Regions from separate parts of the Ralstonia sp. GX3-BWBA genome, predicted to be linked through region 3. Evidence: predicted binding sites of a transcription regulator. Region 3 holds the regulator's gene; each other region holds the start of a gene.
The links. Region 3 encodes HrcA, which represses chaperone genes, less so after heat shock. Its sites were predicted from a motif close to TTAGCACTCNNNNNNNNNGAGTGCTAA; they were not measured.

Region 1 (3,426 bases), on a different contig from region 3:
ATCGAGCACGCTGCCGCCGCCGGTCGACAGGATTGCGTCCGGGGCGAACGGTGCGATCTGCTCGCGGAAGACGGTCTCGACGTTCTCAATGGTCGGTTCGGGTTCGACGCCGCGCACGATGCACGCTTCCACGTCGCGTGCGGCCAGCGCTTCCACCACACGGCCGATCACGCCGTTCTGTTCCATCACCGGCTGCGTGATGAGGGCGATGCGCTTGACGGATACGTCGAGCAGAGCGAGCTTCTCGGGCAGCAGCGCCAGGCTGCCGGCGCCGTGGACGATGTGCTTGACGGTCTGGAAGTGATAGGTCTGGGACATGACGTTTGACGGTGTGGGGGCGGACGAGGCTCAGGCGACGTTCAGTGCGGCGCGATAGATGGCAAGGGCTTCGGCCAAGCGTTCGCGGCTCTTGGCGTCGAGCGGTTTGGCCGGCGAGCGTGCTGGGCCGGCGGGCATGCCGAGCATCTCGGCGGCGGTCTTGAGCACCACGGGCATGGTGCCGAGCGCAAACGCATCGCGCAGCGCACGCAGCGATTCCTGTGCGGCGCGTGCGGCCGGGATGTTGCCTGCCTGGAATTGATTCCAGATCGACATCACCACGTGCGGCACGGCGTTGGTGGTGGCAGCTACAGCGCCATCGCCACCGGCAATCAGCGTCCACAGGATCATTGAATCGGTGCCGGTGAACACGGCAAAGTCGTCGCGGCGCAGGTTGATCAGTTGCAGCAGGCGGTCGAAATCGCCGCCGCTGTCCTTGATGGCGCGGATGTTCGGGATATCCGCCAGCCGGCGCACGGTGTCGACGGTCAGCGTCACGCCGGCCTTGGCCGGAATCGTGTACAGCAGGATCGGCAGCGACGTGGCGCGCGCGATCTGCTCGTAGTGCGCAAACAGTTCGGGCTGCGTGGCGCCGTTGAAGTACGGCGTGATGACGGACACGGCATCCACACCCACGTCCTGCATCTTGTGGTTGAGCGCGATCACGTCACGCGTGGCATAGGCGCCGGTGCCGGCCACCACGGGCACGCGGCCGCGCGCCTGCTCGACGGTAATGCGGGCAATGCGCAGCTTCTCTTCTTCGCTCAGCGCGATGAATTCGCCGTTGGTGCCGAGCACGAAGAGGCCGTGGACGCCCGCATCGATTAGACGATCGACCAGCACGCGCAAACCGTTTTCATCCACGTCTTCCGTCAGGGTCATCGGGGTAATCAGAGCTGGGACGATCCCTTTGAACGACGCGGTCATGTTGCACATCCTTGTGTGGTGGGCCGGTGGCCCGTGGGTCAGCTTGGACCGGAGGGATGCACGGTGAATACCTCTGGCATCGATCGGTTCAGTCATTGTAATCCACAAAATGACCGAATCGATCAATGTTTACCCTGATCTTGCTCCGCTGTGTGGAAGCCGAGCGGGCGCCGTCTCGTGCGCTTTCAGTACTGCTTTTGGACCTGGGTGAAGCGGCATGCTCTGAGGGTACGGCTAATTTTTGATCGAATCAGTCACACTTGGCTCGCCCAGGCAATCCTGTTCGGCAGCTGATTTACGCAGGCGCGTATGGGCGTGGGGTGGACTACCGCGCAGTCCGGGAATGAAAGCAGGCAATCCCGCGCTGGCTGATCTGGATCAGCGTGGTGATCAAAGGTCGGGCCTGATCCGTCGTCGTCACCCTTGCAGCTAGCCCCTCCATGACATGGGCGTACGCGCCCTCCGGGTCAAACGTCATCACCCTCACAAGCTGGGCAATGCTTCGAACCGCGATCAGGTGCCACGGTTCGGCCGTGGTATTGCTCCAGGCCTCCCGCACGCATATCTCGGACACATCCAGTGCTCTCTGTTGGTCTTGCGTCAGCGCACTCGGCGATGGCTGCGAGTAAGACCTAAGCGCTGCCGAGGGCGGTAACTGGAAAGTGGCCGAGCTGGGCCTCCTTGTTTACCCGAGTGTCGGTGGCCCGCGTGGGCTCGATGTGTAGGGGAATATTTCTTGTGCGCCATGATGCACAAAATGACTTTCCGAAAAGGTTGCTGAGCTTGCCAGAGCTTCTTTCCTAGTGCGTTCCGCTGTTCTATTGCGGGTCAGTCTCGGCCACGCCACATCCAACAACCTATTGATGGAAAAGGGATTCTCCGGGGAGAGGTCGAGCGAGGGCGCGATGGAGTTCAGAGTTGAGTGAACAAAGTTCAGCGTTGAGTGAATCTCGACATCAGCCGCCCCCCCTTCTTGAAATCGTAATACCCCGTCCCTATAATTAGCACTCGCCGGGCAGGAGTGCTAACAATGCCTCCACCCCCGATGCTTTCCCGATGCGCCGCGTCCCGCGGCGCGTTTTGTGAATAAACACTCACTTTGCATTGAGGAGTTTGTATGAACCTGCGTCCCTTGCATGATCGCGTGATCGTGAAGCGCCTGGACAACGAAACGAAGACCGCTTCGGGCATCGTCATTCCTGACGCCGCCGCTGAAAAGCCGGATCAAGGCGAAGTGCTGGCCGTCGGTCCGGGCAAGAAAGACGATAAGGGCAATGCGATCGCGCTGGACGTGAAGGTCGGCGACCGCGTGCTATTCGGCAAGTACGCCGGCCAAGGCGTCAAGGTGGATGGTCAGGAAGTCCTGGTCATGCGCGAAGAAGACATCATGGCCGTGGTGGCGAAGTAAGCGGGCGCTCTGTCGCATCGGCTTACCAGTAAACCAATCCTCATTGTCTGCCCGGCGGATTCCCCCGGTGTAGGCAACATCCAAAGATCTCGGAGATTCTCAAGATGGCAGCTAAAGACGTAGTGTTCGGCGACGCCGCACGTGCCAAGATGGTCGAAGGCGTGAACATTCTCGCCAACGCAGTCAAGGTGACCCTGGGCCCGAAGGGCCGTAACGTGGTGCTGGAGCGCAGCTTCGGTGGCCCGACCGTGACCAAGGACGGTGTGTCGGTCGCCAAGGAAATCGAGCTGAAGGACAAGCTGCAGAACATGGGCGCGCAAATGGTCAAGGAAGTCGCTTCCAAGACCAGCGACAACGCCGGTGACGGCACCACCACCGCAACGGTGCTGGCTCAGTCGATCGTGCGCGAAGGCATGAAGTACGTTGCCGCCGGCATGAACCCGATGGACCTGAAGCGCGGCATCGACAAGGCTGTCGGCGCTGCCGTCGAAGAACTGAAGAAGATCAGCAAGCCGACGACCACCAGCAAGGAAATCGCTCAAGTTGGCGCCATCTCGGCCAACAGCGACGAATCCATCGGCCAGCGCATCGCTGAAGCCATGGACAAGGTCGGCAAGGAAGGCGTGATCACGGTGGAAGACGGCAAGTCGCTGGCCGACGAGCTGGACGTCGTGGAAGGCATGCAGTTCGACCGCGGCTACCTGTCGCCGTACTTCATCAACAACCCGGAAAAGCAAGTTGTCCAGCTGGACAACCCGTTCGTGCTGCTGTTC
Region 2 (3,426 bases), on a different contig from region 3:
GCGATACGCAAGACCTGCTGGCCAAATACGTGCCCGCGTTCGATCCGCGCTTCATCGGCCTGCGTCCGGCAAACGAAGCTGAACTGAAGAAGGTCGCGTCCGACTTCAAAGTGTTCTACAGCAAGGTGCCGGGCAGTTCGCCCGACAACTACACCATGGACCACACCGCCGGCAGCTACATGTTTGATCCAAAGGGCAACCTGCGCCTGTTCATCAAGCACGGTCAGGGCCCCGAGCCGATCGCCCACGACATCAAGCAATTGCTCGCCGACTGATCTTCGATCGTCGCACAAAGAAAAAGCCCGCCAGTTTGGCGGGCTTTTTTATGGCGGAGGCGGGCAGCTTAGGCGAAGGCCTGCAGTGCACCCTTCATCTTCTTCATCGCGGCCGATTCGATCTGTCGAATGCGCTCGGCTGACACACCAAACTCGTCAGCCAGCTCGTGCAGCGTCGAGCCGCCCGATCCGTCGTCGTTCACGTTCAGCCAGCGGGCTTCGATGATGCGGCGGCTGCGGTCGTCCAGCTTGGCGAGGGCGGCTTCGATGCCTTCGCTTTGCATACGGTCGTTGCCACGCGCTTCGATCACGCGGGTCGGCTCATTGTGCGTGTCCGCCAGATAGGCGATCGGAGCGAAGGATTCTTCGCCGTCGTCCATCTGGCCTTCGAGCGCGATGTCGCCGCCCGAGAGGCGCGTTTCCATCTCGCGCACTTCTGCGCCCTTGACGTTCAACTCGGCCGCCACGGCGTCGATCTCATCCGACGTGAAGGTCGCCTGCGCGTCCTGCTTGTGGCTGCGCAGGTTGAAGAACAGCTTGCGCTGGGCCTTGGTGGTGGCCACCTTGACCATGCGCCAGTTCTTCAGGATGTACTCGTGCATCTCGGCTTTGATCCAGTGCATCGCGTACGAGACAAGACGCACGCCCTGATCCGGGTCGAAGCGCTTGACGGCCTTCATCAGGCCGATATTGCCTTCCTGGATCAAGTCGGCATGCGGCAGGCCGTAGCCGAGATAGCCGCGGGCGATCGACACCACCAGACGCAGGTGCGAGAGCACCAGACGGCGGGCGGCATCGAGATTGTCGTTGTCGCGATATTCGCGGGCCAGACGTTGTTCTTCTTCGGCCGACAGCATCGGCACACGGTTGACGCTTTGGATATAGGCGTCGATGTTGCCCAGATTGCCAGGGAACGCCAGCGCCCATCCATTACCGGCGTTGCCGGACGGCTGGGTGGCGATTGCGGAAACGGTATTCACGGGGATGACTGCGTTCACTCAGGACTCCTGTCGAAATCCAGTGGAGGTTTGGAAAGGCATCTTAGCACTCCAACCGGATGAGTGCTAATAGGACATTTTTGTCCGGTTAATAGTTCCCGTAAATCAAGGTGTATCCATCGATAGTGTGATGTTTGCGACGCAACAAAAAGCGTGTCATGTCCAGTCATAGACCGTGGCGGGGGTTATCGGTTCTCGACTATGCCGCCGTGTTGCGGCCGCGTGACTTAGCCCAATAAAGTGCGCGATCGGCTTCGCGCAGGGCGGCGTCTGGGTCACGCACTTCGGAGCCCGGGCAGGCGACACCAATGCTCGTCGTGACGTGCAGGACGGTATCGCTCGACAGATTGATGGGCGGCCGGATCGCGCCAACGATCTTCTGCGCGGTGTGCAGCGCATCATCCGGGGCGTCGATCGGGTCGAGCAGGATGATGAACTCGTCACCTGCGAGGCGGGCGACGGTGTCGGTGCGGCGCACGGCACGTTGCAGGCGGTGCGCGACCTCCACCAGCACGGCATCGCCAGCGGCGTGGCCGTAGGTGTCGTTGATGTGCTTGAAGTGATCCACGTCCAGATACAGCACGCCCAGCGGCGCGGGCAGGCGCTGACGGCGTTCCAGCGCGGCGCGCAGGCGCTCGTAGAGTTCGTAGCGGTTGGGCAGGCCGGTGAGGGCATCAAAGCGCGCCATGCGCGAAAGCTCCATCTCGCTGCGCTTGGCTTCGGTTACGTCCTGCACAAAGGCGTAGAAACCGCAGCGGCCGTCGCGCGCTTCTCCGGCATCGGGGACGAGCTGGCCGCGGAAATGCCGGGTGCGGCTGCGCGGGCCGGCGGTGTGCGGCTTTTCGTACCACGGCGCGGTGATCTCGAATTGGACGGATTCTCCGCGCTGGGCGCGCACCAGATACGGTGCCAGCAAGGCGTACGTGCCCGGCGTGAACACCCGTTCCGGCGTTTGGCCGCAGACCTCCTCGGGCGTGCGCTGCAGCCAGCGCGCATGCGTGACGTTGCAGAAGGTGAAGACGCTGTCGGGGTTGATGTGCGACACCAGCAGCGGCGCGTTGTCGAGCACGAGCTTGAGTGCGCGTTCACTGCGCGCCAGGGCCAGCTCGGCGCTGGTGCGGGCCGTCAGATCCTGCAGCACCGAGAAATAGCCGCGCAGCGTGCCGCGATCATCGTAGTCAGGAAAGTAGTGCCCGCTCAGGTAGCGGGGCACGCCGGTGCGCACGGACTGGATCTCGAATTGCACCGGGTAACCGGCCAGCACCTCCGTCATGTAGGGCAGCAGCGCGCGGTAGTCCTCGGGGGTGTAGATGTCGCGCACATGGCGGTCGAGCGTCTCATCTTCATTGCGGCCGAAGGCTTCGAGCAGCGTGCGGCTGGCAAAGCGGACGATGCCGTCGGGGTCGACATAGCTGAGCTGCGCGGGCACGTTGTCGGCCACCAGGCGCAGTTGTTCGCGGCTGGCGCGCAGGGCGTCACGGCGGCGCTCGAGGCTTTCGTTGGCGGTGCGCAGCGCGCGTTCGGACGCGGCCAGCCGGCTGGCAAACGGCCGCACCGTCAGACGGATGGCCAGCACGCTGCCGATCATCAGGCACAGCATGAAGGCCGCAAGCCGCTCGAACTGCACGCGCATCGGGGCGTACAGCTCGGCGCTGGCGATCTTGCTGATCAGTGCCAGACCCGTGTGGCCGATGGGCGTATAGCTGAACGACGTCGGCATGCCGTGGATGTCCTGCCACTGGCCGTAGCCGGCCTCGCCCGCCAACGCCAGGCGCGACGGCAGGGGCCGGTGGTCGACCGTGAGGGGCGGCAGCTCGAACACATAGGCATCGAAGCGCTGCGGAAACGACATGGCGCGGCCGCGCGCATCAAAGCCCGACATCGCCAGCGTTTCCGTCATCCCCGTACCGCGTTGGCTGTTGTAGCGGCCTGTCATATGGGCGAGTGGTTGCTCGGCGACCAGCCAACCGATCTGCATGCCGTCTGCCATGACGGGCGTTTCGGTGCGCATGGCAAAACCGTGTACCCATTGCAGCGTGACACGCTCGGGCGCGAGGCCGACGTGCAGCGGTATCGACAGTTCGGGTTCAAGCGTTTGCGTCCCCAGGCTGACGATGCCCTCGCCCGCGAGCGTACGCAGTTGCAGGTACGAG
Region 3 (3,426 bases):
GTCGTCGCGCACGACCTGGGCCTGCAGCAGCGTGCGGGTTTCGGCCTCGTAGCGGCCCGATAACATGTCGGGCAGCACGGTGTGCACGTCGTCGAACGGGATGTCGGTCATGAAGCCGAGCCGCCCGTGGTTGACGCCGATCACGGGGACGCTGGCACCGGCCAGGTGGCGCCCGATGCCGAGCAGCGTGCCGTCGCCGCCGAGCACGACGGCCACATCGGCGTGGCGTGCCATCTCTTCGGGCGGCAGGGCAGGGTAATCCTGGACGCCTATGTTGAGCGCCGTGTCTCGCTCGAACACAATGTCATGCCCGCGCCCGGCAATGCACGACGCCAGTTCCATGAGGGGGCCGGCAATGTTGGCGGCCGAATACCGGCCGACCAGCGCAACGGTCTTGAAAGGCGAAACAGGCGAAGGCGAGGCGGCGGGAGCTTGCGGGGCCACGGCGGACGGGGGAATCGACATGCGCGCATTACACCATATCGATATGGCCGTCGCCACGTCGGCGCGTGTTTAGTGGAGAAACGCCGACATCACCCGTAGATTGGCGCCGATTTTGCGTAAAATTGAAGAATCATGGACAAGCGCGCAACCATCCTTCTCAAGACCCTGATCGAACGGCATATCGCCGAGGGCCAGCCCGTGGGCTCGCGCACCTTGTCGAAGTATTCGGGGCTCGATCTTTCGCCGGCCACCATCCGCAATGTGATGTCCGACCTGGAGGAGATGGGTTTCATCGCCAGCCCGCACACCTCGGCCGGGCGCGTGCCGACGCCGCGTGGCTATCGCCTCTTTGTCGATACGATGCTGACGGCCAGCCCGCTGGATGTGCTGAGCACGCACGACCGCATGGCGCAGCAGATGGTCGGCGCGATTGCAGAGCAGGTGCGCACGCAGATGGCGTCGCATGGCTCGGAATCGTCGCAGCGGGTGATTGCGGCGGCGGCGCAAACCTTGTCCAACCTCTCGCAGTTTGCCGGCATCGTGATGACGCCGCGACGCACGCATGCGTTCCGGCAGATCGAATTCCTGAGGCTGTCGGAGTCCCGCATCCTGCTGATCGTCGTCACGCCCGAAGGCGACGTCCAGAACCGCATCATCCATACCGATACGCCCTACACCCCGTCGCAATTGGTCGAAGCCGCCAATTACATCAACGCGCATTACGGCGGCCAAACGTTCGATGCGGTGCGCGAAAGCCTGCGCGGCGAGTTGTCTGCGCTGCAGGCCGACATGACCGCGCTGATGCAGGCGGCCGTGGAGGCGGGCAGCAGTGCCGTGTCGGAGGAAGAACCGGTCGTCATCTCGGGCGAGCGCAAGCTGCTGGAGGTGGAAGACCTGTCCTCGTCCATGGACAAGCTGCGCCGGCTCTTTGCTGTGTTCGAGCAGAAGACCGGATTGCTGCAGTTGCTGGACGTATCCAGCCGCGCCGAGGGCGTGCAGATCTTCATTGGCGGCGAGAGCAGTCTCGTGCCGCACGAAGACATGGCGGTCATCACCGCGCCGTACGAGGTGGACGGCAAGATCGTCGGCACGCTGGGCGTGATCGGGCCGATGCGCATGGCGTATGAGCGCGTGATCCCCATCGTGGATATCACGGCCAAGCTGCTGTCCAGCACACTCAGCCAGTATTGAGGCAGCGTAGCCTGCAGCGGGCGAAGCGGCCCGCCAATGTCTCAGGCCGAGAATTGCTCAAACGCCGCCAGCGCATGCGTGGCGTACATCATCGAAGGGCCGCCGCCCATATAGACGGCTGTTCCCAGTACCTCTTCCAGTTCGGCACGGGTTGTGCCGAGCTTGACCAGCGCCTGGACATGGAAGCCGATGCAGTCGTCGCAGCGGCTGGCGATGGCTATTCCCAGCGCCACCAGTTCTCGGGTCTTTTTGCTCAGTGCGCCATCTTTTGTGCCGGCTGCCGCCAGTTGGCTGAATGCCGTCATCAACTCCGGCTGCGATTCGCGCAAGCTGCGCATGTGCGCAGACACATCTTTGACCACGCTTTTGAATTCGGGCATGCCGCTCATGACAGTGCTCTCCTGGGCCGGGTGTGGAGTGAGGTAGCGGGCTGGGCATATCGGCATAAGCCGCCGCGCATCCTTTCGAGCATTCTCGTCCGCGCCCAGGGGCAAGGTCATGATGTAGCGCAACGACGCGCTCAGAAACTGCCCGTGAATTGATACCGCCCACCCGGGTGCCACATGGTCGCCAGCGATGCGACCTGGCCTTGCGATAGCGTCTTGCGTCGTAGCATCAGACACGGTTCGCGCACATCCATCTGCAGCATTTCGGCGATCTCGCGCGGAGGCAGGCGGGCCTCTATGCCGTAATCCACGCCCTGCAACGGGGCGGCACGCATGAGGTAGGCGTTTGGCGTGGTCTGCGTGAAATCCTGCTGCATATAGTCGGGGGCCAGCTCGGCATTCACCCAGCGGTCTTCCACCTGGATCGGCAGGTCATTCTCGAAGTGCACGATCAGCGAATGGAACAGGGCACGCCCCACCGGCACGCCGAATGATGCGGCCATCGCATCGTTGGCGCGTGCACGTTCGAGCTTGTGCAGTTCCGCACGGTGCCTGTGGCCGCGTGCGGCAATTTCCTCAGCGATATTGCGGATGGCCACCAGCGTTGCCTGGTACTTCTGCTGCGCGACGAACGTTCCCAACCCCTGCACCCGCGTGAGGATCTGCTCGGCGGTCAGCTCGCGCAGCGCGCGGTTGACCGTCATGCGCGACACGCCAAAGGTCTGCGCGAGCGTGGTCTCCCCCGGAATCATTTCGCCTTCTTGCCACTCGCCGCTGCGGATGCGCATGAGGATGTCTTCCTTGATGCGCTGGAAGGCGGGGGTGCTGGCGGACGGGTCGTGTGGCATGGACGTGGCTTGCGGTGCGGTTTGGGCGGCCGATGTGATGTGCGGATGGTGGTCATCATCAGGGTTTGCTCTTAGCTTGTAAAGTTTTCTTGCCTAAGTTGTATATACAACATAAGATGCGCTCCATGACAAAGGAGTTCGCAGGAGACCTCACATGAACGCCCCGACCAACGCTGCCCACCTGACCAACGACCCGCGCTACGACGCCTCGCGCGAAATCCGCGCCCCGCGCGGCACCGAGCTGCACTGCAAGAGCTGGCTGACCGAAGCCGCTTACCGCATGCTCCAGAACAACCTCGACCCGGACGTGGCCGAAAACCCCAAGCACCTCGTCGTCTACGGCGGCATTGGCCGCGCAGCGCGCGACTGGGCCTGCTTCGACAAGATCCTGGAAACGCTGCGCGAGCTGAACGATGACGAATCGCTGCTCGTGCAATCGGGCAAGCCGGTGGGCGTATTCAAGACCCACCCGGATGCGCCGCGTGTCCTGATCGCCAACTCCAACCTCGTGCCGAAGTGGGCGAACTGGGAACACTTCAACGAACTGGATCGCAAGG

Region 1: groES (co-chaperone GroES) is a predicted target of HrcA. The motif match lies at 2,247-2,273, and genes of this name have one in related genera.
Region 2: rpoH (RNA polymerase sigma factor RpoH) is a predicted target of HrcA. The motif match lies at 1,317-1,343, and genes of this name have one in related genera.

The regions. Positions count from the first base shown of each region.
Region 1 covers NZ_QMKS01000009.1:896,052-899,477, reverse strand. Annotated here, with positions in the region: gene DOD19_RS11845 (iron-containing alcohol dehydrogenase) at 1-318, opposite strand, end outside; gene dapA (4-hydroxy-tetrahydrodipicolinate synthase) at 349-1,245, opposite strand; gene groES (co-chaperone GroES) at 2,363-2,653, shown strand; gene groL (chaperonin GroEL) at 2,758-3,426, shown strand, end outside.
Region 2 covers NZ_QMKS01000010.1:11,530-14,955, reverse strand. Annotated here, with positions in the region: gene DOD19_RS13495 (SCO family protein) at 1-275, shown strand, start outside; gene rpoH (RNA polymerase sigma factor RpoH) at 344-1,273, opposite strand; gene DOD19_RS13485 (diguanylate cyclase) at 1,473-3,426, opposite strand, start outside.
Region 3 covers NZ_QMKS01000004.1:60,667-64,092, forward strand. Annotated here, with positions in the region: gene DOD19_RS01985 (NAD kinase) at 1-465, opposite strand, end outside; gene hrcA (heat-inducible transcriptional repressor HrcA) at 577-1,635, shown strand; gene DOD19_RS01995 (carboxymuconolactone decarboxylase family protein) at 1,677-2,024, opposite strand; gene hutC (histidine utilization repressor) at 2,156-2,869, opposite strand; gene hutU (urocanate hydratase) at 3,024-3,426, shown strand, end outside.